Regions from separate parts of the Psychrobacillus mangrovi genome, predicted to be linked through region 3. Evidence: predicted binding sites of a transcription regulator. Region 3 holds the regulator's gene; each other region holds the start of a gene.
What was found. Region 3 encodes CtsR, which represses protease genes until heat stress. Its sites were predicted from a motif close to ATGGTCAATAAAGGTCAAACA; they were not measured.

Region 1: clpP (ATP-dependent Clp endopeptidase proteolytic subunit ClpP) is a predicted target of CtsR. The motif match lies at 5,316-5,336, and genes of this name have one in related genera.
Region 2: WAX74_RS08415 (ATP-dependent Clp protease ATP-binding subunit) is a predicted target of CtsR. The motif match lies at 6,427-6,447, and genes of this name have one in related genera.

Annotation. Positions count from the first base shown of each region.
Region 1 covers NZ_JBAWSY010000008.1:116,518-127,835, reverse strand. The annotation lists gene gap (type I glyceraldehyde-3-phosphate dehydrogenase) at 1-890, opposite strand, end outside; gene WAX74_RS12590 (sugar-binding transcriptional regulator) at 903-1,940, opposite strand; gene WAX74_RS12585 (glutaredoxin family protein) at 2,170-2,400, opposite strand; gene WAX74_RS12580 (TPM domain-containing protein) at 2,501-3,298, opposite strand; gene WAX74_RS12575 (LemA family protein) at 3,298-3,876, opposite strand; gene WAX74_RS12570 (catalase) at 4,039-4,980, shown strand; tRNA gene WAX74_RS12565 (tRNA-Arg) at 5,182-5,253, opposite strand; gene clpP (ATP-dependent Clp endopeptidase proteolytic subunit ClpP) at 5,418-6,014, shown strand; gene WAX74_RS12555 (HPr family phosphocarrier protein) at 6,365-6,622, opposite strand; gene whiA (DNA-binding protein WhiA) at 6,642-7,583, opposite strand; gene WAX74_RS12545 (gluconeogenesis factor YvcK family protein) at 7,630-8,592, opposite strand; gene rapZ (RNase adapter RapZ) at 8,597-9,481, opposite strand; gene WAX74_RS12535 (8-oxo-dGTP diphosphatase) at 9,474-9,956, opposite strand; gene trxB (thioredoxin-disulfide reductase) at 10,160-11,110, opposite strand; gene WAX74_RS12525 (tetratricopeptide repeat protein) at 11,181-11,318, opposite strand, start outside.
Region 2 covers NZ_JBAWSY010000004.1:152,805-164,122, forward strand. The annotation lists gene WAX74_RS08375 (hypothetical protein) at 1-71, shown strand, start outside; gene WAX74_RS08380 (alpha-amylase family glycosyl hydrolase) at 448-1,884, shown strand; gene WAX74_RS08385 (DUF3231 family protein) at 2,012-2,524, opposite strand; gene WAX74_RS08390 (DegV family protein) at 2,658-3,509, opposite strand; gene WAX74_RS08395 (Cof-type HAD-IIB family hydrolase) at 3,525-4,337, opposite strand; gene WAX74_RS08400 (prolyl oligopeptidase family serine peptidase) at 4,470-5,228, shown strand; gene WAX74_RS08405 (metal-sulfur cluster assembly factor) at 5,278-5,586, shown strand; gene WAX74_RS08410 (Crp/Fnr family transcriptional regulator) at 5,622-6,317, opposite strand; gene WAX74_RS08415 (ATP-dependent Clp protease ATP-binding subunit) at 6,471-8,597, shown strand; gene WAX74_RS08420 (YjzD family protein) at 9,147-9,338, opposite strand; gene WAX74_RS08425 (beta-ketoacyl-ACP synthase III) at 9,501-10,436, shown strand; gene fabF (beta-ketoacyl-ACP synthase II) at 10,464-11,318, shown strand, end outside.
Region 3 covers NZ_JBAWSY010000015.1:8,627-19,944, forward strand. The annotation lists gene WAX74_RS15710 (C40 family peptidase) at 1-349, shown strand, start outside; gene WAX74_RS15715 (ABC transporter ATP-binding protein) at 361-1,323, shown strand; gene WAX74_RS15720 (class I SAM-dependent methyltransferase) at 1,969-2,649, opposite strand; gene WAX74_RS15725 (hypothetical protein) at 2,769-3,557, shown strand; gene WAX74_RS15730 (GntR family transcriptional regulator) at 3,563-3,928, shown strand; gene WAX74_RS15735 (ABC transporter ATP-binding protein) at 3,925-4,647, shown strand; gene WAX74_RS15740 (ABC transporter ATP-binding protein) at 4,625-5,548, shown strand; gene WAX74_RS15745 (ABC transporter permease) at 5,526-6,470, shown strand; gene rsgA (ribosome small subunit-dependent GTPase A) at 6,797-7,852, shown strand; gene WAX74_RS15755 (GNAT family N-acetyltransferase) at 7,877-8,326, shown strand; gene WAX74_RS15760 (CtsR family transcriptional regulator) at 8,500-8,967, shown strand; gene WAX74_RS15765 (UvrB/UvrC motif-containing protein) at 9,387-9,533, shown strand; gene WAX74_RS15770 (protein arginine kinase) at 9,523-10,617, shown strand; gene WAX74_RS15775 (ATP-dependent Clp protease ATP-binding subunit) at 10,614-11,318, shown strand, end outside.

The DNA of each region.
Region 1 (11,318 bases), on a different contig from region 3:
AGTCCATCAACTGTAGAAGAAGAAGTATTTCCATTATAGTCGATAGAAACAAGAGGTAGCTCATTGTAAGCAAGAATTCCTTTTAACTCATTTTCTGAAGCTTCTTTTAATGCAGTATTAATTTGTTCTACTGTTACATCTTTTTCTAATTCTGCTACAAAGTCTACTAAAGAAACATTTGGTGTTGGCACACGAACAGCCATACCATCTAATTTTCCTTTTAGCTCTGGAAGTACTTTCGCAACAGCTGATGCTGCCCCAGTAGTTGTAGGAATCATAGATTCTGCAGCTGCACGAGCACGACGATAATCGCTATGTGGCAAGTCTAAAATACGTTGATCGTTTGTATATGAGTGAATAGTTGTCATCATCCCACGTTTAATACCAAATTGATCTTGTAACACTTTTGCTACAGGAGATAAACAGTTTGTTGTACAAGAAGCATTTGATACGACATGGTCTGTTTCTGGATTATATTTATCTGCGTTAACGCCCATTACGAATGTTGGCATATTGTCTTTTGCTGGTGCAGATAAAATAACTTTTTTAGCTCCTGCTTCAATATGTTTTCCAGCTTTTTCAGTAGTATTGAAGATACCTGTACATTCAATAACAATATCCACTTCTTGCTCTTTCCAAGGAAGTGCCGAAGGATCTTTTTCTGCGAAAACACGAATGTTTTTTCCATTAACTACTAAGTAATCACCTTCTGAAGTAACTTCCGCATTTAAAATTCCATGAACAGAATCATATTTTAATAAATGTGCAAGCATCGCAGCATCTGTTAAATCATTAATTGCAACTACTTCAATATCTTTCTGTTCTAACGCTTCTCTAAATACTTTACGTCCAATTCGTCCAAATCCGTTAATAGCTATTTTTACTGTCATTTTATTTTCCTCCTAGTTTGTTTGTGAGATTATTTTCATCATTTCATTTGCTGCACCCTCATCCGTCACTAAAACGGTTTGTTTCGGTGCTTGTTTAAAATAAGATAAAAGTGCTTTCGCTTTTTTGGCACCACCAGCAACTGCAACCAGATGCTCTATATTTTTTAATTGTTTTAATTGAATTCCAATAGTTCTAATTCGATGGACAGCTTCGCCTTGGTCATTAAAATAATACCCAAATGCTTCACTGACTGAACCAATTTCTTTTAATCGGTCAATTTCGGCTTCGGTTGAATTTCTTCTTCGAGCCATTTCAGCTGCATCACCTATACCATGAATAATAATATTTGTTCTTTCATATAGGTCCATCATTTCTTGTATAAAAGGTTCTTTTTTCATTGTAGTGTACGCTTCTTCACTTAAACTATCCGGCATATATAATGTCCGGTAGGATCCATGCATTTTATTGGAAAAAAGGGATGCAATCGTATTAGCTTGCAAAGAAACATCTTTTCCTACACCGCCTCTTGCAGCGATAAACATTAAATTTTTCCATCTTGTTGTCTCATGTACGAAGTTGGAAATCGAAGCAATAGTTGAACCACCTGTAACAGCGATAATTTTGTCATCGTGTAAAATACTTTCTAAAAATTTTGCTGCTTCTTGTGACAGAAGCATTTCCGCATTTTTATTAGTATCTACATTTCCCGGTACAATAATCACTTCTTTAATGCTTAAATATTTTAAAAGTGTTTGTTCTAGCGTTAATCTACCTGACCACTCCCGAACAACATCTTTTAAATCTACTAATACTTGTGTTCCTGATGGAGTAATAGCTGCTCCTTCTCGTGAAACTTCAATCAAACCGTGTAATCTTAAGGCATCTAGTTCTTTTCGTGTATCTCTTTCTGATAATCCTAGTTGTTCTCCTAAAACACGACGACCAATTCCTTTAGAGAGCTGAATCGTTTGTAGTATTTGATATCTCTTTTGTAACAAATCACTCATTTCAGGAATTAGCTTTAATTGAGCTGTGAGCAAAGGATCCATATTTCACTTCCTAACCATCTGTGACGTTTTTGTCCCACTAAGCCCAAAAATGTCCCAGTTACTTAAAAAAAAAGCGAATCAACAAAGTAATCATACAATATTATATTCAACTTAGCAATATAAGTGCATTATTTTGGTAGGTATGGAATTGTACTATTTTTTTATCCAATCGTAAAACACTTGCTAGTATTCACTTCTTCCTTGCGACTAGCTAAGTACTGGAACATTATTAGAGCAATGCCTCCAGTAATGTTGCGTAATCCACTCGTCCATATTGAATGATTTTATCGTTATATTCTATAACAGGAATCATTAACATAAACTTTTCATGCAATTCATCATCTTCTTCAATATTCACTTCATTTATTTCAAATGAAATATCTTCTTGTACGAGTTTTAACATAAGTCTTGCATCATCACATAAATGACATCCTGGTCTTGTATAAAAATTGACTTCCACTAAAATTCGCCTCCTGAGAAGAAAGAAACGCCCAAAAAATTTGAGCGTTAATTTGTATATAATATTACTTAGTACTCGAGCATTTTTCAACAGTCTGGATTCACCACTTACGTCCAGCTCCACCGCCTCCGGAACTGCCTCCTCCGAAGCCGCCAAAACCTCCACCCGAACTTTTTCCACCTCCGAAACCTCCACCGAAACTTCCAGGTCCGAACATTATGGATCGAGAACGACGACGTCCACCAGGACCCCCTCTACCTCCTCCATTCGTAATGGAGAAGATAATATAAATAACAACTATGATTGCAATAATAGTTGTAAATGAAAAACCTCCATCAGACGTAGCAGGATTCTTCGGTTCTACTAATTCTCCGTCCCAGCCATATTCTGTTGCAACCTCATTGTAGAGAACTTGATACGTAGAAAGTACTGCATCCTCTACAGCACCTTGATTTAAATATGGCTTCGTATATTCATCTAGGATACGACCAATCTTCCCGTCCGGTAATGCACCTTCTAAACCTTGCCCTACTGTAATATATACATCTCTGTTTCCTTTCTTAGTAGGATCTGTCTCAATTACGAATAAAACACCATTGTTTTTTTCTTGATCACCAATACCAAATTCTCTAATGACATCAACACTAAATTGATTAACATCTTGACCATTTAACGAATTGATAATCATGACAACAATCTGTGAACCTGTAGCATTGTCAAGATTTGAACCCAACTCTTCAATCTGTTGTTTTGTTGTTTCAGACAAATAACCTTCATAATCTTGAACATATAGTTCACCTGGAATTGGTTCTGGTATCTCAGATGCAGCTACTGTCACTAAGGGAAAAGAAATGCATAAAAGTAGCGCAACTATGAGCATACGCGCAACTTTTATCATTACTCTCCATCTCCTTCAAAATCAACGACTGGAGCATCTTGTGCTGCTGGGTCTGCTTTAAAATATTCTTTTTTATCAAAGCCAAAAATAGAAGCTACAATACTTCCTGGCATTCTTTTTACTTTTTTATTATATTCTGAAACGACTCCGTTATAATCCTGTCTAGCTACGGATAAACGATTTTCAGTTCCAGCTAACTCATCCATTAATTGTTTGAAGTTTGCATCAGCTTTCAGCTCTGGATAGTTTTCTACAACGACTAATAGTCTACTTAATGCTCCAGACAACGCATCGTTTGCCGCAGCTTGTTCTTCGGGTGTACCTGCTCCCGCTAATCTCGAACGAGCATCTGCAATGTTACCAAGCACCTCTTCTTCATGTGCCGCAAAACCTTTCACTGTGTTCACTAAGTTTGGAATTAAATCCATTCTGCGCTGTAATTGATTTTCAATTTGAGCGTATGCATTATTAACATCTTCTTCTCCATTTACAAAACCGTTGTAACTTGGTATTAATATGGCTGCAAAAATTGCAATGATGACTACAATGACCACTATCGGCCCCAATAACTTTTTCATTTCCATTCACCTCTAGTTAAGTATAGTCTTAATGTACCTTTAACTCTAAAATGTAAAACATACAATCATATACGGTAAAAAGAATTATAAGTTTCAGATTGTTTAATATAATTTATCAGTGGTAATGATGGATAGGATGGCTATTTATAAATATTAAAAGAGGTGATTCATATAAATAAATCAAATGAACATCACAACAGATTGCCAACTGAAGCAATAGATACTTTAGAAAAAATTCAAGGTACCTTCCCTGGCGCTCGTCGTGCTCATGCAAAGGGACACTATTATGAGGCAATTTTTACTCCTACAGGAAATGCAAAACCATATACTATTGCAGGTCATCTCCAAGACCAGGAAGTTCCTGTAACTGTACGATTCTCTAACAGTCCTCCGAATCCGTCAGCAGCAGATTTTCTTTCTCCTGTTAAAGGGATGTCTGTCCTATTTCATTTACCAGATGGTACGACAAGCCATTTAGTAAGCACAACGGTTCCCATGTTTGTAACGAAAGATCCTGAGTCCTTTATAGACATGTTAAAAACACTTACCGCTGACAAAACAGGTCTAGATAAGGTGGATCTAGGACTCGGTATAGCAAATATCCTAAAAAAATATCCCGAAAGAAAAAACATAATACTTGCACTAAAGGAACAAATGAAACAACCACCTACGAGTTATGCACTGCTAAACTATTACCCTATACATGCCTTTTATTTTGTAAATAGAGATGGCAAACGACAAGCGATCAAATACGAATGGCAACCTGTAAAATCCGAGACAAAGCCATCAAAAAAATTTTCCCCTGACTATCTTAGTGAAGACCTCGAATATCGATTAATTAATGGACAGGTTTCTTTTAATTTAATCATTCGCTTAGGTTTGGAAAGTGACCCAACAGATGACCCTACAGATCCATGGCCGGATGATCGTGCAAAAATAAACGTTGGACAGCTTAATATATTAAAACCATTTCAACCTAAAGAAAAACTATTATTCGACCCAACGATTGTGACAACAGGCATCGAGCTACCAAATGATCCAATCCTACACTTTCGCCATGAAGCCTACGCCGTTTCCTTTAACAGACGACAGAAAAATGAATAAAAAAAACACTCTACACATATAAAGCTTGTGTAGAGTGTTTGATTTGTAACGCCCTCGGTAATGATAGTGAATATGAAAAAAAATCTTTTATAAATAGGCGTTCATAAAATTGTTTTAAAAAAAACGCTCTAAAACGTTGTTATACCAACGAATTAGAGCATTAACGAAAGTTTTCAATCTTAATCCAATAAGAGTGAAATACGCCCTCGGAGGGAATCGAACCCCCATCCCAAGAACCGGAATCTTGTGTCATATCCATTAAACTACGAGGGCAAGCGACTTATCTATTATACAAATGGAATGCAAATAATTCAAGCTATCATTTCAATGCTTAATATTTGACCTTCCTTGACCTTAATGTGTATGATAAAGTTACAACTGAGGGAACTCTTCTCAGTAATCAAATAATCAAACCACCTTTGAAGGAGGCAATCAGGATGAATTTAATTCCTACAGTTATTGAACAAACAAATCGTGGAGAACGTGCATATGACATCTACTCTCGATTATTAAAAGACCGTATTATTATGCTTGGAAGTGGTATTGATGACAACGTTTCAAACTCTATCGTTGCTCAATTATTATTCCTAGAAGCAGAAGATCCGGAAAAAGACATCTCTATTTACATCAATAGTCCAGGTGGAAGTATCACAGCTGGTATGGCAATCTACGATACAATGCAGTTCATCAAACCTGATGTACAAACAATTTGTATCGGTATGGCTGCTTCCATGGGAGCATTCTTACTAACAGCTGGAGCAAAAGGAAAACGCTATGCGCTTCCTAACGCTGAAGTAATGATTCACCAACCACTTGGTGGAGCACAAGGGCAAGCAACTGAAATCGAAATTGCTGCAAAACGCATTTTACATTTACGTGATAAATTAAACCACATTATTTCTGAACGCACTGGTCAACCAATCGAAGTGATTGCAAGAGATACAGATCGTGATAATTTCATGACAGCTGAACGTGCAAAAGAATATGGCTTAATCGACCATATTATTGACCGTAGTGAAATGAAGAAATCTTAATAAGAAAATTGTAACTTGTATTTTATCTGTTAAACGTTTAAAGAGTGGAGGAAAGTGACTCGGTCACTTCCCTCCACTCTTTTTCTATATTTCCGTTATGATTTCCTAAGTATAAAATGAGTAAAAGATGCTATATGGACAGAAAACTTTTTATGTGGACGGAAAATATTCTATACGGACAGAAACTAATTTTATCCGGACACATTTTTATCTATCCGGTCAGAAATAATTTTATCCGGACACAAACTAGGTAAGCCCCTTTACTTTCTGCATCTCCTCAATGTTAATTTACAAACCAAAATAAAAAGACCGCCTTTTCGTCTTTACTGACTAGTTGGGCGCTCTCTTTATTAATTTTCATGGGAAATAAATTTTGCTAATGCTTCTACTGCTTCTTCCTCATCAGAACCATCTGCACTTAAAGTTACAGTGATTCCTTTGCTAATAGCCAAGCTCATTATTCCCATTATACTTTTCGCATTTACCTTTTTCGTATCTTTTTCTAGATAAACATCTGCAATATAACGATTAGCCTCTTGGACAAATAAAGCTGCCTGTCTCGCTTGTAGTCCGGCTGGTAATTTCACTTCGACCTGTTTTTCTGTCATTTTTCTACTCTCCATTTCACTAAATTGTCTCGCCCCTGCGAAGTGCGTCCGCAATTTCATCTATTTTTCGTAAACGATGATTTATCCCTGATTTGCTTACATTTCCAGTGGAAACCATTTCACCTAATTCTTTCAATGTAACATCTTGGTATTCAACACGCAACCTTGCAATCTCTCTTAATTTTTCAGGAAGTTGGTCTAAACCAATCGTATTTTCAATAAATCGGATATTTTCTACTTGTCTAATTGCCGCACTGATTGTTTTATTTAAGTTAGCTGTTTCGCAGTTAACCAGACGATTTACACTGTTCCGCATATCTCGAATGATTCGTACATCCTCGAATTTTAATAGTGCATTATGTGCTCCAGCAATGCTTAAAAAATCAGAAATCTTTTCTGCTTCCTTTAAATAAGCTACATAGCCTTTTTTTCTTTCGATTGTTTTTGCATTCAGCTCGAATTCATTCATTAGTTCCACTAATGCATCACTATGAGTTTTATATAAAGAATAAATCTCCAAATGATAAGAAGATGTTTCTGGATTATTAACAGAACCACCCGCCAAGAATGCTCCTCTAAGATAAGCGCGCTTACAGCAATTCTTCTTTACAAGTTCCTTTGAAATAGAATACTCAAATTGAAAATTCTCTTTCAATATTTTTAAATCTTCTAGTAAGTTCTTGGTCCCTTCACGGACGCGACAGATATATACATTGTTCTTTTTCAATCTCATTTTTTTACGAACAAGTAATTCTACTCTATAGGGATATAATGATTTTATCAATGTATATAGCCTTCTAGCAATTGCTGCGTTTTCAGTTTGGACATCTAAACTCAGCATTTTATTGCTAAATGATAGAGAACCGTTCATTCGAATAAGCGCAGAAAGTTCAGCTTTCGAACAACAAGGTTTCGACTCTTCCTGGGTCATTTCTTTTTTTGTTTCAGAAGCAAACGACATAACCGTTTCCCCCTTTCTTGCTAGAGACTATTTGCGGTGATTAAATTTAACCAGCATATTCTACTAGCCATTTGGCTACTTCCGTCGCATCATGACGAACTGCTCCATCATACACAACTGAAATATCTTTTTTAACGATGTCTATGTCTAATGTTTCTAATTTTTCTACATCTATTCTTACAGGAGAAGCTTTTTCTTGTTTGTATAAGAATTGTACATTTTCTGGAATATTTTCATTGCTAATTAATACGGTATCTAAAAAGTTTTCTCCTACATGATCAATAAGTGCTTGAACGTGATCAGAAGCCGAATAATTGCTCGTTTCTCCTGCCTGCGTCATCAGATTGCAAATGTATACTTTCTTTGCTTTTGATTGATTAATTGCGTTCTTTATATCCTTTACTAATAAATTAGGAAGGATACTTGTATATAAACTACCAGGTCCAATAGCAATAATATCCGCATCTAATATAGTTTTAATTGTTTCCGGTAACGGCTTTACCTCAGAAGGAGTAATAAAAACTCTTTCTATCTTATGTCCATATTGTGGGATTTTAGATTCTCCACTAATGATGGTTTTGTCTTCAAATTCTGCATGAAGCGTAACTATTTGATTAGCAGCTGGGAGTACCTTCCCGTGTACTTTTAATACATGGCTCATTTCTCGAATCGCATTGGCAAAGTCTCCTGTAATGGAAGTCAAGGCTGCAAGCATTAAGTTGCCTAAAGAATGACCTTCTAATTCAGTTGAGTCGGAAAAACGATACTGAAACATTTCCTCTACTAGTGGTTCTACATCTGAAAGTGCAGCTAATACATTTCGAACATCACCGGGTGGTGGAATATCATAGTCATCCCGTAAGCGCCCAGAACTTCCTCCATCATCTGCCACAGTGACAATTGCAGTAATTTCAAGTGGAAATTTCTTCAAACCACGAAGTAAAGTAGATAATCCCGTACCACCACCAATAATTACTATTTTCTTTTTTTGGTGTTTCGTACGATCCATTACTTCATTCCTTTCTTATAGTAACATCTCTATGCGTAATAATTGTTTTGTCTTCTGCTTTTAATAGTTTACCAAAGTATTCGGCTAGAGTTACGGAGCGATGTTGTCCCCCAGTACATCCGAATGCAATGACTAGCTGCGTTTTACCTTCTCGTTTATATTGTGGAATCATGAATTGAAACAAATCTGTTAATTTTTCAATTAACGTTTTTGTATCTACCCACTTTAGTACGTAACTTGATACTTCTTTATCCAGTCCTGATTTTAAACGTAACTCTTCAATATAGTATGGATTTGGAAGGAATCGTACATCAAATACTAAATCCGCATCTATAGGAAGCCCATGTTTAAAGCCAAATGACATAACATTGACTGTAAAAACATTGCTTCCTTTTGGTGAGAATTCGTCTTGTATTTTTTCACGTAGCTCTCGTGGCTTCATTTTGGAAGTATTATAAATAAATTGAGCTCTTCCTTTAAGGTCAGAAAGTAATTCTCTTTCTTTTTTTATCCCATCTAAAGGAAGGCCTGAGTTCGCTAGAGGATGAGATCGTCTAGTTTCTTTATATCTTCTAACTAATGCTTCATCTTGCGCATCTAAAAATAAAACTTTAGGTGTTACTGACGTTGCTTCTTGTAAGCTGTTAATCGAATCAACTAACGTATTAAACATTTCTCCCCCACGTAAATCCATCACGGCAGCAATATTGCGAGGCTGTTTATTCGAATCCATCATTAGATTAATGAATGTACCTAAAAGTTCAGGAGGTAAATTATCGATACAATAATAGCCAAGATCTTCAAAGCTTTGAATCGCCACCGTCTTCCCTGCTCCAGACATACCGGTAATTATGACTACTTCTGTTTCAAGCTTTTGTTGACTATCCATTAGTTACTTCTCCCTCCGATGATTGCTGAATCGTTTCTTTTAGTAGGGTAAAGTCAGGCGTGTATACAAATGTACCATATTGAACACCGTGCTCTTTAACGGCAAAAAGTAGATTTGTACGATCGCCCTCTGCCATAGGTAAGACTTCTAGCTCTTCTACCGGATGCCATTCTAAAACACCTTCTTTTGTTTCTTTAAAAGGTGTTCCTTCTAGGTCTCTTGCAATAAAGGTGAAAAGCATCCATTCATCAATTCGTTCTCCATCCTCTTCAATCACCATTGTATAAATTCCTTTTAAATGTGGACGGATTGGAGTTGTATTCGTTTCTTCTGTGTACTCTCGGACTGCAGCACTAAAAATGGATTCACCTGGCTCCATTTTACCACCCGGAGCAACATACCAGTTTCTTCTAGGCTTTTTTAATAAAAGAACTTGCCCATTTTTATATACGAGTAAATTTGCGATTCGTTGCACGTAATAGTCACTCCAAACCAATAAATACTTAATACTTTATATTATACATGAAAATCAAAAAAAGAGGCTGCTTCATCGATTAAAATCGAGAAACAGCCTGTCCAAAAAATTCTATATAAAAAGGGGGTCAATTTATATTTCTTACTATACACTTTATGTGTTTCAGGAAGGTTACAAACGAATTAAAATAACATTAATTAAAATTAAACGTTTGTAACATTTTTATCTTTCAAATTCTCGATATAATGTTGTGCGGATTGTGCAGCGATACTTCCATCTCCTGTTGCTGTGACAATTTGACGAAGCATTTTATCACGTACATCCCCTGCTCCGAAAATGCCAGGTATAGATGTTTCCATTTTTTCATTTGTTACGATATAACCATTTTCATTTAAAATCCCTAGATTATTAAATGGTTTCGTTAGTGGTAACATTCCTACGTAAACAAAAACCCCATCAGTTTCAAAATCTCTTTCGGAACCATCAACAGTTGAAACTAAAGTTACGCTTGCTACTTTACCATCTTTACCATGAATCTCTTTTAGAGTCGTGTTCCAAATAAAATCTATTTTTTCATTTGCAAAAGCACGATCTTGTAAGATTTTTTGTGCACGTAGCTCATCACGGCGGTGAACTATTGTCACTTTTTCGGCAAATTTAGTTAAGAAGGCACCTTCTTCAACAGCAGAATCTCCACCACCAACAACAACAAGGTTTTTTCCTTTAAAGAATGCGCCGTCACATACTGCACAATAACTTACTCCGCGTCCACCAAGTTCAGTTTCCCCTGGTATCCCCATTTTCTTATATTCTGCACCAGAAGAAATAATTACTGCTGATGCTTTATATTCTTTTCCGCTAACTTTTACTGTTTTATATTCAGTACCATCAATTATTTCTGCAACATCACCGTATGCATACTCTGCACCGAATTTTTTTGCATGTTCGAACATTTTTGTCGAAAGCTCTGGTCCCAAAATAGTTTCAAAACCTGGATAGTTTTCTACTTCTTCTGTGTTCGCCATTTGTCCACCTGGTATACCACGTTCAATCATCAAAGTTGATAGATTTGCACGTGACGTATAAACTGCAGCAGTCATTCCGGCAGGTCCAGCTCCAATTATTATTACATCATAAATTTTTTCTTCTGTCATAGCTAATTCCCCCTACACTTCTACTAACACTCAATCTAAAGGAATTCTATGCTTACTTCAACTATTTTGCTTAAACATCAAAAAGTGGTAGGAATTGCATTAATTCATTCACATATTTTGTTAGTGTGTTTGTTGTAATTCCATACTGATCTGCATACTGTTTTTTTGTAACGTTTTTGGAACGAGAAGATTCATACATATACTCAGT
Region 2 (11,318 bases), on a different contig from region 3:
GTGATAAAGTCGAAAATGAATTAGAGCACATTCGCGAAAGTATCATTCATCTTAAAGATAAGAAGGAGTAGCCACCATAATTAATGGTGGCTTTTCTAATTTTAAGAGATTGGTCTCGGTTATTGGATAATTGGTCTTGAATTTAAGGATTTGGTCTCAGTTTCGAGGGAAAAGGTCTCGAAATTTCGGATTTGGTCTCGTTGTGCCGTATAGAGTGAATTATTTACAGTTTCTATGAAACCAACTTCTTCTTTTAAGACACAGTTTGGACGAAATATTGTTTAAATTTTGGACTTGTACGTATAAACAATAGCGATTAAAACATGGCTTTGATAAAATAAGTTGATATGTTTTTAATCATCTAGCTTCAGATGCCAAGCTAGGTGTGATTTACACCTAACTCTTTTTTCGGTGTCTATCGCTTTTTTAAACAGAGGAGGACTTTATTTGAACTTTAAAAAGTTGCTTGTTACCAGTTTACTGATGAGTTGTTTTTGGGTAACAACATCTCAAAATATACATGCTGAAGAAACTACTTCTATACATAATGAAAGTATTTACGATCTATATGTGGATCGTTATTTTAACAAAACATCTACAAATGATTTAGATGCAAATCCAAAAGATCCTAATGCTTTTGCAGGAGGAGACTTTTTAGGAGTAATTGAGAAAATGGACCATATTAAAGATATGGGTTTTACAATTATTTCGATTGGTCCAGTATTCGCAACTGAAAGATATGACGGTAAGCGTGTACTAGATTTCAATTTGCTTGAGCAAAGATTTGGATCCGAAGAGGAGTTTAAACAATTAATCAATGCTGCTCATAAAAAAGAAATGAAAATCATGATAGAATTTCCTTTGAACAATTTTAGTGAAAATCATATTTGGAACGCAGACCCTGCAAAAGAAGAGTGGATTGTAAAAGCAGAAGATGGCGTTATGCAAGTAGACTTGAACAATTCGGAAGCTCAGCAAGCATTAACAGAAACGATTGTAGATTTTGCCAAACAGTATAATGTTGATGGCGTGAAATTCTCTCAATTAGACGGTGCACCTACTACATTCATAAATGATATTGTTACTGCAATAAAGGAAGTCAATCCTTCCATTTATGCAATTGCATTAGAAGAATCAGATGCAAATTTTGATACACAGTATTCGGAAGAATTACTCGTAAGCTTTAGAGAAGCTTTTAAAAATACTGATTTGCCAACAGATAGAATTGCTTCAACAAAAGATAATGATTTATTAATGATTGATCACTTAAACACAGAACGATTTACTTATTATAGTGCGCTTGAAAATATGTTTCCTCCAACTCGTATAAAAACAGCAATTGGTGCGATTTTCACAATGCCTGGTGTTCCATATATGAGTTATGGTACCGAAATAGCTATGAACGGTCAAACTGCACAAGAAAGTCATCAAATTATGAATTTTCGTGTAGATGAGGATATTATTGAGTATCTCAAAGATATAAATTCGATTCGAAATAAGTCCGAAACGCTTCGTACAGGAAAAACGGAACTGTTAAAAAATGAGGATGGTTATTTAGTATATAAACGATATTCAGATGAAGAAACATTTATAGTGGTCGTGAATAATACAAGTAGCACTCAACGTATTGATTTATCAAGTGATGTAGTTGGAGAAAATGTAGAGCTCAGAGGTATTTTCGAGCAGGATCTAGTTCGTCCAACAGAGGATGGAGATTATCGACTAGTTCTGGATCGTGAAATAGTTGAACTTTATCAAGTAACGGATCGTAAAGGTTTAAATACCTCTTATATAGTAGCTATGGCTATTGCCTATTTATTATTTCTTGCGTTTCTAGTGATTGTTTGGAGAAAAGGAAAACAACGTAAATTAGATAACAAGTAAAAAAAAGAAGTGGACTAGTTTAAATTTAGTCTACTTCTTTTTAATTAGCTTTATTAGATTTTAATGCGCTCACAACAAGAGGTGTTGTGAGCGCATTTTTTCGTTTCAACAATGTATTTTTAACTAGTTAGCTCTTTTCAGGAAAGTCTACATGTAATGGAGGAGGTATTAGCCAACCCTTACTTTTACTTAGTCTAAGTACTTTAGCTCCAAATTGGGCTTTACTTGTATGGAATTGGCCATACATCATTGCTATGTCTTCTCTAATAGACATCCCCATAGCTTGACTACAAGCAACTAACCCTGCTGCAACATTCATTGCTAATGAGGCACTGATTTCCGGATCATTGAATCTTGCTCCAACTGGAATGTCTTCTAATCTCGCAACTGGACGTGCGGGAGGAGCTGGTGGCAAGCCGATAGCATTTACTTTGAGTATTCGATCTAATTGCTTGTTTTCCTCTTCCATACCTTGAATAGCTTCCTCAATTAACTTTTTAAGGTCATCATCACCGGAATGATTGTAAAATGTTTGATAGGCTGCTATCAAACCGTTGTTTGTAGCTAGGTTTGTCCACATACCGAAAACCTCGCCGTAATGTAATGGTTCATCTTTAGGATTACCGCTTAAAATACCCATTTTTAATCTCCTTTTGTAAAAAGATTCATGAATTTCTTCACGTATGAGTTATTATGTGTAGAATAGACAAAACTATTCAAAAGAAAGAAAAGACGAGATTCTAAAATTAATTAGAATCTCGTCAAAATAATATTTAAGATAGTTTATTTAAAAAGAATAAGGCCAATGTACCTGGACCAACATGAGCTCCAATAGTGGAACCGATTCGATGGATCTCAATACTTTTTGGATTGTATTGTTCTTCAATTAATTGTTTTAGTTCAAGAGCTGTTGCTTCGTCATCTGAGTGACTAATTGCAATAGTTTGTTCAGCTAATTTCTCTCCACGTTCTCCCATTACTTCGATCATTCGCTTAATAACTTTTTTACGTCCACGAATTTTTTCAATTGGTACAAGTTTACCGTCTTCCATATGAAGAAGAGGTTTAATATTAAGTAGTCCACCAATAAAAGCACTTGCTTTGGAAACTCTACCGCCTCGTGCCATATAATCTAAGTCTTCTACTGTAAAGAGATGCTCCATATGTTTAGCTGTAAATCTAATTTTCTCCTCGACAAATGATAGGTCTAAACCTTCATCTCTTAAACGAACAGCTTCTTTTACTAATAGTCCATAACCAAGAGATGCACATTTTGAGTCAATAATCGTTAATTTTAATTCTGGGTATGTTTCTAACAACTGCTCACGCATCATTACTGCCGTACTATAAGTTCCAGATAACTCTGAAGAGAAGGCAATGTATAATCCTTCTTCACCCGATTTTGCAAGGTCTTCAAATAATCTTAAAAAAAGTTCAGGTGAGGCTTGAGATGTTTTGGGCTGTTTACCTGCACGAATTGCAGCATACACTTCATTTGAATCAATTCCAATCACATCTTCATATTCTTGATCATCAATATGAACTCTAAGTGGTGCTAATACAACATTATGTAGCTCATAAAAAGTTTTTGGTAAATCACTTGCACTATCAGCGAATAATCTCATTTCCATCCCCCTAATTTAGATATTTAATTTTAATCTATCTTTTAATAATTCTGCGATACCATCTTCATTATTCGTTAATGTAATTTCATTTGCAATATTTTGAAGTGGCGATATGGCATTTCCCATCGCAACACCAACTCCAGCATATTCAATCATTTCCAAATCATTGTCCTCATCCCCAAATGCGATGATGTTTTCTTTTGGAATATTTAAATATTCCGATACTATTTTTAATCCAACCGCTTTGTTTAAACCATTTCGAATAATTTCAATTACATCCCAAGGAGCTCCCCAACGACGTTGATCGATTACTTCTGCATGTACATCTTGAAGATGTTTACGCACCAAGTCTACAGAATCCTCTTCGGCATGAATCAGTAAGCTTGTTGGATCGGTTTTTAAAAAGGTACGTAAATCACCAGTTGTAATCTGTGGATTTCCAAGAGCGAAGGCAGAAATCATTTTTTCATCATGATTATGTAAATACACATCGTCTAACACTTCTGCCAGCATATTTTTAATTGAATAGTTTTGAACTGCCTCAACCACTTCTTTCACAACATGCAAATCGATTGGTCTATGTACAGTCTTCCAAGAAGTATCCATTGGGTGATGAACAAATGCTCCATTAAAATTGACGATTGGTGTATTTAAGCCTAACTCTTTATAATACATTTCACTAGATCTATAAGGTCTTCCGGTAGCAATCATTACTTCATGACCTTCGTTTTTTGCTTGTAAAATCGTTTTTTTAGTTTTATCTGATATTATTTTTTCATCTGTTAGTAAAGTACCATCTAGGTCTAACACAATTAAGTGACGTTGCATACAACTATCTCCTTTCATTCTACTGTAAAGTGTATCCTTTTCATGAATAAACGTCAAAATGAAATAACGGGTCTTTTGTAAATTCCCATTTACTTTGTTAATATAATATTAAATAGGGGAGGCGGTTCTTTAATGATTGTACAATCGGATACTTGGGGTAATATACCTCTACTTCATATATATAATGAAGAAACGAACATTAATTCGCCAATTATAATTTTTTTACATGGTTTTGAAAGCGCAAAGGAGCATAATTTACACTATGCTTACCAATTAGTAAATGCAGGATGTCGAGTATTATTACCAGATGCTCATTTACATGGTGAAAGAGATGAAAATTTAGATCAAGTAGAAATAAGTCTCCGCTTTTGGGAAACGGTATTAACTTCTATAGAAGAAGTAGGAAAACTAAAAGAGGAATTAAATAATAGAGGCTTTGGAAACGAACAAAAAATCGGCATTGCAGGAACTTCTATGGGAGGTATTACAACACTCGGCTGCTTAACAGCTTATCCTTGGATTGACGCTGCGGCTATAATGATGGGTACCCCGGGCTACGTTCAATTAGCAAAGGCACAAATCGAACAATTTGAACAAAAAGGATTTACAATACCTTTGAATGCGGAAGAAAAAGATAATATGTTCCAAACACTATCAACTTTTGATGCTTCTATACATATGAAGAATTTAGAAAATAAACCACTATTCTTTTGGCACGGAGTAAAAGATCAGGTCGTTCCTTTTGAACCGACTGCATATTTTATTGAATCTTATATGAAACAATATGGAAATGAAAACTTAGTATTTTTAAAAGATAAATCAGCTGGGCATGCCGTTACTCGAAAAGGGTTACTCGCAGCAACTAAATGGCTAGCAAACAATTTGGCTTAAAGAACGTAGTTTGTTATGATGAAATAAAGTATCAAGGAGGTTTATATAAATGGATCAAGATATGAAAGATAGTATGATGGGTGCTCTAGAAAATGTTATTGACCCAGAGCTGGGTATTGATATTGTTAATTTAGGTTTGGTATATGATGTTGATTTGACAGATGAAGGGATTGCAACCGTAACGATGACGCTTACTTCCATTGGATGTCCAATGGGTCCAATGATTGTGGATCAAGTGAAAACCGCACTTGGCGAATTACCAGAAGTAAAAGAAACAGAAGTTAATATCGTTTTCAATCCACCATGGTCAAAAGAAAATATGTCTAGATATGCTAAAATTGCATTAGGAATAAGATAAAAAGAAAAGCGGAAGCGCCTAGGCGTCTTCCGCTTTTAATCTATTCGGCATATGTGTAATGGACAGTTATCACATTCAATTTCTTTGCGTAAATAGTCTAAATTATGAATGGTTATAATTCCTTTATTCATTGTAACAATATCTGATTTTTTAAGATCACTTAACATTCGATTCACTACTTCTCGACTCGTTGCACAAAAGTTTGCTAATTCTTGATTAGTTAAGTGATGATCGATTAAGATACTTCCATCCTCTTGTTGAATTCCGTACGTATTAGAAAGACGTATCAAGGTAGAAAAGAGAGCTCCCTTTTTTCCATGTAACAATAAATCTTTAAATCTAGTTTCGTTCTTGAAATTATTCGTTTGTACAATTTTCATCCATTCCATCATGAGTGAGGAAGAAGACGTTAAAAATTTTTCCAGTTTCGTTCTTGGAAGAGCATAGATTTGAGTAGGCTCAATTGCGTGTGCAGATACCGAATGGTATATAGTTTCACAGAAAACAGATGTTTCCCCAATAATACTTTCAGGTCCAACAATTTTTAGAGTGAATATTCGTCCGCTCTCTGAATCCTTCGAAATTCTAACATACCCAGAAACGATATAAAACACTTCATCAGAACGTTCCCCTTCATTAAAAATAGGACGATCCTTTTCAATTTTTATAATGGAACCAAATTGGTCAAATAATGAATGTATACCTTCAAACAAAGAAGTGCCCTCGCTCATTACTAATCACAACCTTTCCATTTGTATAACAATAATAGCATATTAACCCTATGCACATAGGAAAAATCGCTTTTCTTTACAAATAATATAAGAAAATATTATAATTACATTAGTCAAAAAAGGTCAAACTATTTCAAGAGGAGATGGTTGGTTATGCAAATGAAGCAACAAGATGAAAAAAGTCCATTAGAAACATACGGACGTAATTTAGTCACTGCAGTAAAAGAAGGAAAAATGGATCCTGTTATCGGACGAGATCAAGAAATACGGGATGTTATTCGTATATTATCTAGAAAAACTAAAAATAATCCAGTGCTTATTGGAGAGCCTGGAGTTGGAAAGACTGCTATTGTAGAGGGCTTGGCACAACGAATTGTACGAAAAGACGTACCTGAGGGCCTTAAAGATAAAGATATTTTTGAGCTTGATATGAGTTCTTTAATTGCAGGTGCAAAATATCGTGGAGAATTTGAAGAGCGTTTACAGGCTGTTTTGAAGCAAGTTAAAGAAAGTGAAGGACAAATTATATTATTTATAGATGAAATCCATACAATAGTAGGTGCAGGGAAATCTGACGGTGCAATGGATGCAGGTAACATGTTAAAACCGATGCTCGCTCGTGGAGAATTACATTGTATAGGAGCAACTACGTTAGATGAATATCGTATGTATATTGAAAAAGACCCAGCGCTTGAAAGAAGATTTCAACAAGTTCTTGTACGAGAGCCATCTGTTGAAGATACAGTTTCTATTTTACGTGGACTGAAGGAACGTTTTGAATTACATCATGGTGTACGTATTCATGACAGAGCAATTGTTGCGGCTGCAGAATTATCAAATCGATACATTACTGAACGTTTTTTACCAGACAAAGCAATCGATTTAGTTGATGAAGCTTGTGCGATGATTCGAACAGAAATAGATTCTATGCCTCAAGAATTGGATGAAGTGACAAGAAAAATAATGCAGCTTCAAATTGAAGAACAAGCATTAATGAAAGAAAAAGATGCTGCCAGTCAAAAACGATTAGAACAGTTACGTCAAGATTTATTGGAATTAGAACAATCTACTAGAGAAATGCGAAATAAATGGCAGCAGGAAAAAGAAGCAATTCAAGTCATTCAGCAAAAAAGAGAAGAACTGGATCGTTTTAGAAGAGAATTGGAAGAAGCAGAAAATAAGTATGATTTAAATAAAGCAGCTGAGCTACGTCACGGGAAAATACCTTCATTAGAAAAAGAATTGCAAGTATATGAACAGCAAATAAATAATCAATCTGATACCCGTTTGTTACGCGAAGAAGTAACTTCCGAAGAAATTGCTTCTATAGTATCCAGATGGACAGGAATTCCAGTTATGAAATTGGTCGAAGGAGAAAGAGAAAAACTCCTTCGCTTGAAAGAGACACTTGGTGAAAGAGTTATTGGACAAGAACAAGCTGTACAATTAGTAACTGAAGCGGTTTGGCGTGCAAGAGCTGGTATAAAAGATCCTAAAAAACCAATTGGTTCCTTCTTATTTTTAGGACCAACTGGTGTAGGGAAAACAGAACTCGCTAAATCGTTGGCTGCAAATCTATTTGATTCGGAAGAGCATTTTATCCGTATTGATATGTCTGAATATATGGAGAAGCATAGTGTTTCTCGTTTAGTTGGAGCACCTCCAGGATATATAGGGTATGAAGAAGGTGGCCAATTAACAGAAGCAGTTCGTCGAAATCCATACTCTGTTGTACTATTAGATGAAATAGAAAAAGCTCATCCTGATGTTGCGAATATTTTATTACAACTAATGGATGATGGCCGAATTACAGATAGCCAGGGACGTATAGTTAATTTTACAAATACGGTCGTTATTCTAACTTCTAATATCGGTTCTCAATATCTTGGAAATACGACAGGAGTCATTGACGAAGAGGAAGAAAGTCTTGTAATGGGCGCTTTAAGAGAGCATTTTAAACCAGAGTTATTAAATAGATTAGATGACATTATCATGTTCCATTCATTAACTATTCATCATTTTGAAAAAATCACTGAAAAATATGTAAAACAATTGCAAGATCGTGTACAAGAACAAGAGGTCAACTTGCAAGTAAATCATGAAGTGATTAAGTGGATAGTGGAAGAAGGTACAGACGCTGCATTTGGGGCTAGACCTTTAAAACGTTTTATACAAAGAAATTTAGAAACTGCTGTAGCAAAGCTATTAATAGGTGGAACGATTCTTCCGGGAAGTACAATTGTTGCAGAGATTGAAGATAATCAATTAATAATTAAATAGTAAGACAGTCTGACAGCTCCTGAAGAAAGGGAGCTGTCAGACTAAAGAGAACCCCAAAATTTGTTTTAAATAGGATAGATCAGGTTTTCCTAAGCTTACCGCTCGCTTTCCGCGGGCGAGCGCCGAGCCGCTTGGGCCAACAGGATGTTGGTCATGAAGGCTTCGCCTCAGGACGAGGCGCCCTTAGCCTTCCTTCCTCTAATACGCTCCTGCAGGGTCTCGTCTGTCTCGCTTTCCCGCAGGAGTCGAGCGGACGCTTCTCCAAACCAATAAAATGCTACCTTATTATTTTCTATACATAGGAAGAACAATCTTGAGTAAAAGAAAATGATGACAAAAATCAAAATTATGAACAAGTCCAAATAGCCGATTGACCGATTCCAAAATTTGTAGGCTGACAACGAACGGACAAATGTCATAAAATTTTCGAGAAAAAAAGGAGGCTTGTGACGTAGTCACGAGCCTCCTTTTAAACAATTCATCGGTAATAATGTAGCCAAAAGACTGTTCATTGCCTTTCGAAAACATGTTAAATTATTATTGCGTTTTTTAATGATGTTCTGGTGTAGGTACTGGATCATTTGGAAGGATTGCAGTGATAAGGATAACCAAAATTGCAACCGGAATAGACATAATTAAGCCATTGTTTAAATCAAAGTCTACGTTTTGAACAGAGCTCACTACGTAATTTAACATAGAAACTAGTATTACGGACCATACAAGTGTCATAATATATTTCATTTCATTCACCTCATGCTATTTTTACTAAGTTAATCATATCATAACCCTTCCTAATTCAAAAGAATATTTACGATTTCAAACTATGTTGTTGAAAAATGTTCATATATTCGTTATTATTAATACCAGGTACTAATAATAGATTATAAGAAAAGGGGAACTTTCGTGAATGCAGGAATAATTGGTTTAGGAACTTATTCACCTGAGCATATTTTAACTAATGCAGACCTTGAGAAAAAAGTTGATACATCTGATGAATGGATTAGAACTAGAACTGGTATAGAAGAGAGAAGAATTGCAGGAGAGGAAGAAGATACTTCTCATTTAGCATATAAAGCAGCAAAACAGGCAATCGAGAGTGCTGGGATTTCTCCAGAGCAAATTGGGCTAATTCTTGTTGCTACAGTAACTCCAGATCAACCGTTTCCAAGTGTTTCTACCATGTTGCAACATCAGCTAGGTGCAACAAACGCAGCAGCAATGGATATTTCAGCAGCATGCGCAGGATTTATATATGGATTAGTTACAGCGAAACAGTTCGTAGAATCTGATACGTATTCACATGTACTCGTAGTTGGAGTAGAAAAACTTTCTAAGATAACAGATTGGGAAGATCGAAATACTGCTGTGTTATTTGGTGATGGAGCTGGAGCTGCTGTTGTAAGTAAAGTATCAGAAGGAAGAGGAATCTTATCATTTGAGCTTGGCGCAGATGGTAGTGGTGGTAAGCATTTATACCAAGATGGACCTTATCTTGTTATGAATGGTAGAGAAGTATTTAAGTTTGCTGTTAGACAAATGGGTGAGTCAGCAGTTAATGTTACAGAGAAAGCTGGTTTAACAAAAGAAGACATTGATATGTTAATTCCTCACCAAGCAAATATTCGTATAATGGATGCCTCACGAGAAAGATTAGGGCTACCTGTTGAAAAAATGTCTAAAACAATTCATAAGTATGGTAATACATCGTCTGCATCTATTCCCCTTTCATTAAAGGAAGAAGTAGATAATGGTAAAATAAAAGATGACGATGTAATAGTTATGGTTGGTTTTGGTGGTGGACTAACTTGGGGTGCTGTTGCATTAAAATGGGGAAAATAATAAACAACTGCGGAAGGATGAATATTCATGACGAAACGTAGAGTAGTAGTAACAGGATTAGGGGCAGTTACACCGCTTGGAAATGATATAGAAACTACATGGGCTGGTATTAAAGAAGGTAAATCCGGTGTAGGAATGCTTACACGACTAGATGCTAGTCTGTTTCCAGCAAAAGTTGCCGCTGAAGTGAAAGACTTTGATATAGAGAAATATATTGAGAAAAAAGATGCACGTAAAATGGATCGCTTTACACACTATGCACTTGCGGCATCTATCATGGCTGTGGAAGATGCAAATTTAACAATTACAGAGGAATTAGGGCTTCGAACTGGAGTATGGATTGGTTCTGGTATTGGTGGAATGGAAACATACGAAGCGCAGTTTCGTGTATTTTTAGAAAAAGGTACTCGTCGTGTTAGCCCGTTTTTTGTACCAATGATGATTCCTGATATGGCAGCAGGTCAAGTTTCTATTCATTTCGGAGCAAAAGCGATTAATTCTTGTACTGTAACTGCATGTGCATCAGGTACAAATTCGATTGGTGATGCATTTAAAGTTATAGAGCGTGGAGATGCAGATGTAATGATAACAGGTGGTGCTGAATCACCTATTACTCATATGTCTGTAGCTGGATTTTGTTCAAACACGGCACTTACATTGAATACAGATCCACAAACAGCTTCTAGACCCTTTGATGCAAATCGTGATGGATTTGTTATTGGAGAAGGTGCTGGTATTATCATTTTAGAAGAATATGAGCATGCAGTAGCTCGCGGAGCTAAAATATATGCTGAAATTATTGGATATGGATCAACAGGTGATGCACATCATATAACTGCTCCAGCACCAGAAGGAGAAGGGGCAGCTCGTGCTATGAAACAA
Region 3 (11,318 bases):
CTTAGATCTTCCTTACTTATGGGGCGGTATGTCTCCTTATGGCTATGATTGTTCAGGATTCTCATACAATATGTTGAAGGCATGTGGCTATTTAATCCCGCGAGATGCAAGTGACCAAGCGGTTAGTGGAGAAGAAGTACCGATTGATAATACCTCCTTATGGAAAAAGGGTGATTTAATCTTTTTCGCAAATGACGAAGGGAAAGGATCTGTGCGTCATGTTGGATTTTATTATGGAAATGGACAGTTACTTCATTCCCCATCCACTGGGCAAACAGTTGAAATTTTAGTATTAGAAGGTTCTAAGCTTGTGAAGGAAATATGTGCAGTGAGAAGATTTGCCGTATAGGGGGGATTAACATGGCAGAAAAGGTTCTTTTGTCCGTACAAGATTTGAAGCGTCACTTTGAAATAGGGCACGGTCAAACTTTAAAAGCAGTAGATGGGATTAGTTTTGATATTGTGAAGGGTGAAACATTTGGCCTTGTAGGGGAGTCTGGTTGCGGAAAATCTACTGCAGGCCGAACAATTTTAGGTTTATATAACAAAACGGAAGGAAACGTTTTGTTTGAGGGCAAGAATGTGCATACGATGATTGACAAGGAACGTAAAGATTTTTTAAAAAAGATGCAGATGATTTTCCAAGATCCATATGCATCGTTAAATCCACGGTCAACAGTGTTAGAAATTATTGCAGAACCTATGGAAATACATAATTTGTATAAAACAAAAGAAGCGTTAAAAAATAGAGTGTATGAGCTATTGGAGGACGTAGGTCTGAATAGAGATCATGCCAACCGCTATCCCCATGAATTTTCAGGTGGACAACGACAGCGGATTGGAATAGCTCGAGCGCTGGCATTAGATCCTGAATTTATCATTGCAGATGAGCCAATTTCTGCACTTGATGTTTCCGTACAAGCGCAAGTAGTGAAGCTACTTCAACGATTGCAAAAAGAAAAGGGATTAACTTACTTATTTATAGCTCACGATTTATCAATGGTAAAATACATTTCTGACCGTATTGGGGTAATGTATTTAGGTCATATGGTTGAACTTACAACGAGTAATCAGCTATATGATAATCCACTGCATCCGTATACTCAGGCATTGCTATCCGCAATTCCTATTCCGGATCCAGATATTGAAGAATCAAGACAACGAATTCTATTAAAAGGGGAGCTTCCTAGTCCTATAAATCCGCCATCTGGATGTGTATTCAGAACTCGCTGTGCCCATGCTATGTCTATTTGTGCAGAAGAAAAGCCAGCCTGGAAGGAACAAGAACCAGGACATTTCGTGGCATGTCATTTATATAATTAAGGCTTCGTTAACCTTCATAGTGGTTTTTTAAAAAAATCTGTTCATCTAGTGTAATAATGCCAACCACACGGACGTGCGCTTGCCGCACGCTACGCATGAGCCACCGCAGGATGAGTCGTTCGTTTCACTCACTCCCACATCCTTATGCGGAGTCTCATTCTTCGCGCTCATGCGGCATGTAAGGCGCACATCCTGATGACACCTGTGAATATAGTTTGGTATTCATTTCATCACAGCGTGGAGTATAGAATCAGGTATTTGAAGCTTTGTACTTTTTACTAGTAGATACATGCGGTCAGCACGAAAACATATAGGTACGGTATGATCTGTACTTAAAGATAACAAAAGTATCCTTTAACAAAGCCTGATTAAAAGAAGCGTCTGCGAATGCAGAGGGCTCAGATTGAAGACAATTGTTCTCATTCATTATTTTGATTTTTTTTCATCATTTTCTATTAACTCAAGATTATTCTTACTAAGTATATAGTAAATAATAAGATAACAGTTCATTGGTTTGGAGAAGCGTCTGCTCGACTCCTGCGGAAAGCGAGCGGTAAGCTTCGGAAAACCTGGTATCCTATATACAAATAAGTTTGAGTTTGTCTACAATCCGAAGCGTCTGCACATGCAGATGCTTCTTTTACATTATTCCTTAAAACAAATCCATCCACCGAATAGTGTTGTGGAGAAAAACTTTGCGACACGTATAAAACCTGCTTCTGCTAGTAATTGTACGATTGCTTCTTCAGGCAAGTAAGATAGAGAAAGGATATCTCGTTCCATTTCCTCTACTTCCTCAATGGATAGTTTCGTAGTATCCAGCCAATAACTTTTCCATAGAGCTAATCGTTCCTTAAACTCGTCACTAGTAGGCTCCCCATACTTACTAATTAATACGAACGGAGCTCCATTTTTTAATCTAGAGTGAATCTCTTGAAGTGTTTTTAATTTTTCTTCATAAGCATGAATGAAGTGTAAGACTAAAATACACGTAGCTGCGTCAAAATTAGCTAAACCTTCTACGTCTTCCACGGTACCTTGTATCAATTCCACACGATCACTTACTCCAGCGTCTTTGCATTTTTCAGTTGCGACTGTCAACATCGTCTCAGATGGATCTACCCCCGTAAATGTCCACCTTGGATTATTCAAGCTAAAGCTAGACACCTCATTGCCACCACCTGCTCCTACCACTAAAATGTTTGCTTCTTCATTTGTATTTGCCCTTAAAAATGTTTGGATTAATCGAAGCATTGAATCATAGGTAGGCAGTGCTCTTCTAATTCCACGATCATATTGCTCGGCCATTGTTGTATCAAAATCCATTTTCATCCCTCCCTAAATTGAACTGTACCATAATAAATAAAATTTTCCATTAATGTTTGACAATTTAGATAATACCAGTGTATTATGTAACTAGAACACTAAGATTGTGAGGGGAAAGAATGAGTCAATGGGGAGGATTGTTATGGAAAGAGTGGATGATTTACAAAACATTTATTTACTTAGCAATCATTGTAAATATTCCTGTGGTAGTATTAGGACCATTATTAATCGGAAGAATATTTAATGTAGAACAAAATTATGGTATACATGTTCTGATTATTTCAGCAATGTTGGGTTTTTTGTATGTATTGGGAATGGTATTTATATTTTTTTCTAGTTTAGAGCGTGAAATGAAGAGACCAGATATTTGGTTTCATACTGCAGCATCATCTTTTAAATTAGTTGGGGCAAAATTAGTTTCGATTTCTCTATATAACATAATATTGCTAGCTTGTATTGGTATAGCGACTATAATAGCTAGTTTATTGTTTTCAAAATTTAACGTGGTACCAATTTCTTCTGTAATCAAATTAGAATTAGGACTGATCATAACCGTTATATTATCAACTATTACTTTTACAATTGGAATTTTTGCTATGTGGGTAGTTGCACGAATGATTCGCCAAATCAATGCTATCTTTTCAAATGTTGTGGCAGTCATTTTATATTTTATTGCCTTTCATTATTACACAAAGTTTATAGAATCAAATTTTTACAGAAATTTAACCGACTACGGAGCGGTAAAGCTCCCCGAAATAGGTCTAGGAGAAGTGTCTTCTGAAAATTTTTATATTACTTACCATTTGCCCGATAACATTTTCATAGGTGATATAGTATTTGAGATTCTCTTTTTTACGTTTTTATTTATTGTCTCCGTATATGCTTTTGATAAGAAAGTGAGAGGATAAATAAAATGGATTTTTTACCGGATAAACCAATATATCAACAAATTATGGAGAAAATATTTGGCGATTTACTGAAGGGGAGCGTAAAGCCCGGCGATCGTTTACCTTCTGTTCGAGAATATGCACTAGAATTTGGCGTGAATGCAAACACGATGCAAAGGGTGTATAAGGAATTGGAACTGATGCACCTTACAGAAACTAAGCGAGGGCAGGGGACGTTTGTGACGGATGATATGCAGCGGCTAGAAGAATTAAGGGAAGAGATGATGCAAAGTCTAGTGACCAACTTTATTCATCAAATGGAGTCTTTTGGGTTTACCGAACAAGAAGTAATTGTTCAAATTTCCAAAAGAAACAGGGGTGAATTAGATTGATTCAATTTAACAATGTAACAAAAAAATATGGGAAAAAAGAAGCTGTAAAGAATATTACATTGACTTTACCAAGGGGTAGGATTATTGGACTGGTGGGAGAGAACGGTAGCGGAAAGTCTACATTGTTAAAGATTATGTCTGGGGTTTCTCTGCCACAATATGGTAAGATTACACTTGATGGGGTAAATGTTTCGAAGAAAACAGCAAATCATGTAGCTTACCTGCCTGATGCAGATGAAATTTATCCATATTTTACAGTTAAGCAATTATTTCAGTATTATGATTCTCAGTTTCCTGATTTTAACTTTGATAAAGCATGTATTGTGGCACAGTTTTTAGACATTGATTTGAACGCATCACTAAAAAAACTTTCGAAAGGGAACAGAGGGCGAGCTAAAATTGCTGCAACCCTAGGAAGAGAAGTGGATTACTATCTTCTTGATGAACCTTTATCGGGCTTAGATCCTATGGTAAGACAATCCATTATTAAAGGGTTTATCCAATTTGTAGATACCGAATCACAAACGATCATTTTGTCTACACACGAGTTAAAAGATGTGGAGCCTATTTTAGACAATATCGTTGTATTACGTGATGGTAATATTATTGCCAATGAGCCAGTGGAAGCTATTCGTGAGTTACAGAGAATAGATATTACGACGTGGATGACGCGTCTATTTAGGGAAGGTGAGATCAATGGAAACAAAGCCAATAGTTAAACTTCAAAATGTAACGAAAGTTATTGGGAAAAAGAAAATTATTGATGATCTTAGTTTAGATTTGTTGCCAGGTCAAATTACCGGATTTTTAGGTCCTAATGGAGCTGGTAAAACAACGACAATTCGAATGATGACAGGACTCATGAAGCCTACATCTGGAGAGGTTTTTATCGATGGGCAAGCAATTTCAACAAATTTTGAAGAGTCGATGAGTAAAGTCGGTGTAATAGTTGAAAATCCGGAAATGTATAAGTTTATGAGTGGTTATAAAAATTTAGTTCATTTTGCACGAATGAACAAAAATGTAACAAAAGATCGAATAGACGAAGTAATTGCTCAAGTAGGTCTTCAAAATAGAATTCATGAGAAAGTGTCTACCTATTCACTCGGTATGCGTCAACGCCTAGGTCTTGCCCAAGCACTTTTGCATCGACCAAAATTCTTGATATTAGATGAGCCTACGAATGGATTAGATCCAGCTGGAATTCGTGAATTCCGTATGTATTTACGTAAAATATCTATAGAAGATGACGTTTCTATTTTTGTTTCTAGTCACTTATTAGCAGAAATAGAATTGATGTGTGATAGAATCGCTGTCATTCAAAATGGGAAACTAATTTCTATTAAAGAAGTAAAAGAAGAACAAGAATCGCATTATTACGTGGAAGCTACTCCAAAGGATCAAGCACTTGGATTCTTTGCTTCTAAAAACATAAAAGTAGAAGCGTATGAAAATGGCTATCTTCTTCCAATAGAAACGAAAGAGGTTCCTGTTTTAGTTGCAGAAATGGTTTCGAATGATTTGCAAATCTATTCTTTGCATCCACATAGAAAAACGTTAGAAGATCAATTTTTAGAAATGACAGGAGGCGGACAAATTGCTGAATCTCATAAAAAATGAATGGCTAAAGCTATGGAGTAAAAAGGCTACCTGGGTAATGGTAGTGCTCATTGCGTTATTAATGATTGGTTCAGCAGGCATAACAAAATGGATGGAAAGCCAAATAGAGCCTAGTGAAAATTGGAAGCAAATTTCTCAAAGTCAGGTTAAAGCTTTGGAAGAACAAATGGCGATTCCTAACTTGCCTAGTGAGGAAAAGGAAAGAATAGGTGACCAATTGGCACTCGAGAAACATCGATTGGAGAATGATGTTGCGCCAATTAGTTCAAATAGTGTAAAAGGATTTTTAAACACAGTTCCTGAGTATCTTTCGTTTATCACGTTATTTACTGTAGTTGTAGCAGCAGGAATTGTAGCGTCCGAGTTTTCGCAAGGGACAATAAAAATGCTATTAACGAGACCGGTGAAAAGGTGGAAAATACTCACCTCCAAACTTTTGACGGTCGAGATATTTGCAACAGTAATTTCCATCATTATGCTTATTTTCGGAGTAATAGGAGCGTTTATTTTCTTTGATTCTGCTCCTGGAACAAATTTAGAAGTACTAAATGGTCAGATAGTAGAAGTTTCTTTTTGGGGAAGACTATTATTATTAATTGGACTGTCGCTTGTAAATGTTTTTGTAATTGGAACGCTTGCGTTTATGATCGGTTCCGTATTCCGTTCAAGTTCTCTTGCAATTGGGATATCGATCTTCCTTATGTTTATGGGTGTAAATATAACATATCTGTTATCGGTGAGATTTGAATTTCCAAAGTATATCTTGTTTGCGAACACAGACTTGAGTCAGTATATTGGAAATGGTCGACCAATGATTGAGGGATTATCGATGCCATTTTCAATCACTGTAATTTTGGCATATGTCGTACTATTTTTAGTGATTAGTTACTGGTCATTCACAAAACGCGATGTAACTGCATAAATTGTTATTGACATATTAGCAATTCTTATTGTATTCTGAAAACAACTTAAGGAAAGGAGTGAGGCATTATGGCAAGTGTATATACGAATCAACGAATCGGTAAGTTCATGATGTCCCACTCTATGTGTTTCTAATTGTAAAACGAATATGCTTTTCATTTGCTTATACTGCAAATGTTTTTCGTAAACTTTTTGATGCGCTTCTTTACTAATGACCGGGGAAACCATGATTGCTGATTCGTGCAGTCATGGTTTTTTTATTGTCTAGCTCCAGTCGCCGATAGAGCGGCTTGCGCTTTTAGTGTCTAAAATTAGGAGGAAGCAAAATTGAATTTAATCGAAAAATATGGTTGGACTAATAAATGGGAAGAAAAAATGATTTCACAAGGAATTGCAGGGCGTGTCCTGCTTGAACATAAAAATTTGTATCGTGTCATAACAAATGAAGGAGAATGGCTATGTTCTCTATCTGGAAAATTTAAATTTGATCATGACCGGGAGGCATTTCCAGCAGTGGGGGATTGGGTCGTGCTCGATCGAATGCCAGGCGAAGAAAAAGGAATAATTCAAGAAGTGCTTCCACGTAGTTCACAGTTCTCAAGAAAAGTGGCTGGCATGACGACTGATATTCAATTAATAGCGGTCAATGTGGATTATGTGTTTCTTGTAATGTCTCTAAATCACGATTTTAATGTCCGTAGATTAGAGCGTTATCTATTAGCAGCATGGGATTCAGGCGCTACACCGATTGTGGTACTTACGAAAAAAGATACTTGTGATGATCTTGCCTATTATATTAATGAAGTGGAGTCTGTCGCTTTTGGTGTAGATATTTTTACAGTGAGTAGCGTTACAGGCGAAGGAATCGATGAACTTTCGGTACTATTATCAGCTGGTAAAACAGGAGCACTATTAGGATCCTCAGGTGTGGGTAAATCATCCTTAATAAATGCATTATCTAGAGAAGAAGTAATGGCCGTTAGCAATATTCGGGAAGATGACAGTAAAGGTCGTCATACAACGACACACCGTGAATTATCATTGCTTCCGAGTGGTGGACTATTGATAGATACACCTGGGATGAGAGAATTCCAACTATGGGAAAGTAGTGAAGGTGTGAGTGCAAGTTTTAAAGATATTGAAGAACTAGCGGATGAATGCCGCTTTCGTGATTGCAAACATCAAAAAGAGCCAGGATGCGCAATACGAGAAGCAATTACAACAGGTTCACTCAAAGAAGAACGATATAAAAGCTATTTGAAGCTATTAAAAGAGCTTGCGCATATTGAAAGAAAAAATGATATCGTCGCTCGAAAAGTAGAACGAGACAAATGGAAGCAAGTGACCAAAATACAAAGAAGTAACTATAAAAAGAAAAAATGATTGTTACTTAAAGGAGTTTTTAGGTTGATACAGTCCCTTCATCATCAAGAAGAGAAAGTTGCTAAGGAGATTTTAGAAATTCAATTGCCTGCTTATAAAATTGAGGCAGAGCTGATCGGATTTAATGGAATTCCTCAGCTTAAGGATACTATTCATAACATAATGATTTCAAAGGAAATTTTTGTTGGATATTATGATGAGTCGCAATTGACCGGCTTTATATCGTTTATGATAACTGACGGACTTATAGATATTTGCAGACTCGTTGTACATCCGAACTTTTTTCGTAAAGGAATTGCATCCGCATTATTAAAGTATGTATTAGAAATCAAAAAGGAAAATCAGCACATTGAAGTTTCAACTGGAGCGAAAAATACTCCTGCTATTCAATTGTACGAACGTTTCGGATTCAAAAAAATAAATGATATTGAAATAGAACCGAGCTTCTTTATTACACAATTAATATACAAATAAAAGATTTGTGGAATACAAGTGGTCCCTTTGATACAACCTAACTACTACTAACCGATTCGGTTAGTAGTTTTTTGTCTATATCGATACGAATCATATCAATTGCACATCTAAAAATTTCTCGTTATAATATAGTCAAAGTTAGTCAAAGTCAGTTTGCGAGAAGAGGTGAGAAGATGAAAAATATATCTGACATTATTGAAGGTTATTTGAAGTCAATTATAGAAGAAGAGAGTAAGGGGCAAATTGAAATAAAGCGAAGTGAAATTGCTGAAAAATTTCAATGTGTTCCATCACAAATAAACTATGTGATTAATACTCGATTTACCCAAGATCGCGGATATTTAGTTGAAAGTAAGCGTGGTGGTGGGGGATATATTCGAATTCTCCGCGTCCGTGCGCATAATAAGGCTGATTTGATTGAGCATATAATACAAAGCTTACAAAATGGTGCATCTGAATCAATGACAGAAGATATTGTATTTCGATTAATCGATGAAGAAGTTATTACAAGACGAGAAGCAAAGCTCATTTTAGCCGCGATGGACCGTACAACTCTTGTGATCCCACTTCCTGCAAGAGATGAATTGAGATCGCGTATTTTGAGAGCTATGTTATTAACATTAAAATATGAAAAAAAGTGAAATAAACGGGGTGTTGAAAAGTGATTTGTGAAAATTGTAAGCAAAGACCAGCGAAAGTAACGGTTACACAAGTGCATAACGGTGAACACTTTGAGAGACATTATTGTGAAGTCTGCGCTAATAGTCTCCACCCGTTTTACGTAGAGTATAAACAGGATCCACTCTCACTACATCAGCTTCTGTCGAATTGGTTCAGTCACGCAGATCAGCAGCCAGTTCACCAGACACAAAGTAAACCACAATTAGTTTGTGATGAATGCGGTTGGTCGATCCAACGTTTTCTAGATGAAGGAAAGTTTGGTTGTGCGTCTTGCTACAATAGCTTCAGAAAGCAACTGCCCAATGTATTTAAACGATTGCATAACGGCAATACTAAGCATGTCGGAAAAGCGCCAGGAGCACTTGGGGAGATACTAGCGTTGAAGAAGAAAATTGAAGCTATTCGTTTGCAAATGAAAGACGCTATTGAAACAGAACGTTTCGAGGAAGCTGCTAAGTTAAGAGACGAGGTAAGAGAACTCGAAAGTAAGCTTGCAAATGGAGGTGACGATTCACATGTCAATTGAACGCTTTTTAGATAATTCTCCCTCAAGCTGGATGGCGGGGAATGGAGAGCATTCAGATATAGTTATGAGTACTAGAATACGATTAGCCAGAAACTTAAATGGCTTTCGCTTCCCACTAGCATTTACAGAAGATGAAGCGCATAAAATTGACCAATCCGTTTCGGCTACTCTATTAGATGCAAATGAAGAACTGCATGCGAACTTTACTTCTATCCAAATAAAAGACTTGTCTGAGTTGAGTCGTCAAGTGTTGGTAGAAAAGCACTTAATTAGTCCGAAACTTGCCAATTCACCGGAAACAGGGTCAGTGTTATTATCGGATGATGAGTCTGTCAGTGTAATGGTCAATGAAGAAGATCATATCCGAATTCAATGCTTGTTTTCGGGATTACAAATACAAGAAGCGTATGATCAAGCGGATAAGATTGATCGATTATTAGAAAAAGAGTTACCATATGCGTTTGATGAACAGTTTGGATATTTAACAAGTTGTCCAACAAATACGGGAACAGGCTTACGAGCATCAGTTATGATGCATTTGCCAGCTTTAACAATGACGAAACAAATGAACCGAATTGTTACAATTATTTCGAGACTGGGAATGGTTGTAAGAGGAATATACGGTGAGGGCAGCGAAGCGCTCGGCAATGTTTATCAAGTGTCAAATCAGACGACACTAGGTAAAACAGAAGAGGATATACTTGCCGATCTTCACAGTATTGCCGAACAAATTATTCAAAAAGAAAGAGAAGCAAGAAATTCACTATTAAATCATTCTGCCAATACACTAGAGGATAGGTTATACCGTTCACTAGGTACGTTGTCTTTTGCTCGGATTATTTCGACAGAAGAAGCGGCAAAATGCTTATCAGATGTACGTTTAGGAATAGATATGGGACTTATTCAAGACGTAGATGTAACTATTTTGAATGAATGTATGGTGTTTATGCAACCTGGTTTTCTTCAAAAGAATGCGGAAACAACATTAAATGCTTCGGAACGAGATATGTTTCGAGCGAAGTTATTAAGGGAACGGTTGCAAATGGGAGAAAAACTGAATACAAAAGGAGAGGAACTTGCATGATGTTTAATCGATTTACACAAAGATCTCAAAAAGTATTACAACTAGCACAAGAAGAAGCTATTCGTTTAAAGCATGAATCTATTGGTACAGAACATATATTACTTGGTCTTATTCGTGAAGGAAGCGGAATTGCAGCAAAAGCGCTCGAAGCAATCGAAGTAGATCCAAAGGTAATTGAAGCGGGAATTGAAGAGTTAGTTGGGAAAGGGACCGAAGAAGTTGGTCCAATCGTTCATTACACGCCACGAGCGAAAAAAGTGATTGAACTTTCAGTGGATGAGTCTCGCAAGTTAGGTCATTCCTATATTGGAACGGAGCATTTGTTGCTTGCATTAATCCGTGAAGGTGAAGGCGTGGCTGCGAGAGTATTGAATAATGCAGGAGTAAGTTTGAATAAAGCACGTCAACAAGTTCTTCAATTATTAGGAAGTTCAGACCAATCGCACGGCAACGGTAGCAATAGTGCAGCGCCTGCTAGTACGCCAACTTTAGATGGGTTAGCACGCGATTTAACTCAAATTGCAAGAGAAGGCACACTGGATCCGGTTATAGGACGAAGTAAAGAAATTACACGTGTTATCGAAATTTTGGCTCGTCGTACTAAAAATAATCCTGTACTAATCGGTGAACCTGGGGTAGGTAAAACAGCAATTGCTGAAGGTCTAGCACAACAAATCGTACAAAATGAAGTACCTGAAATC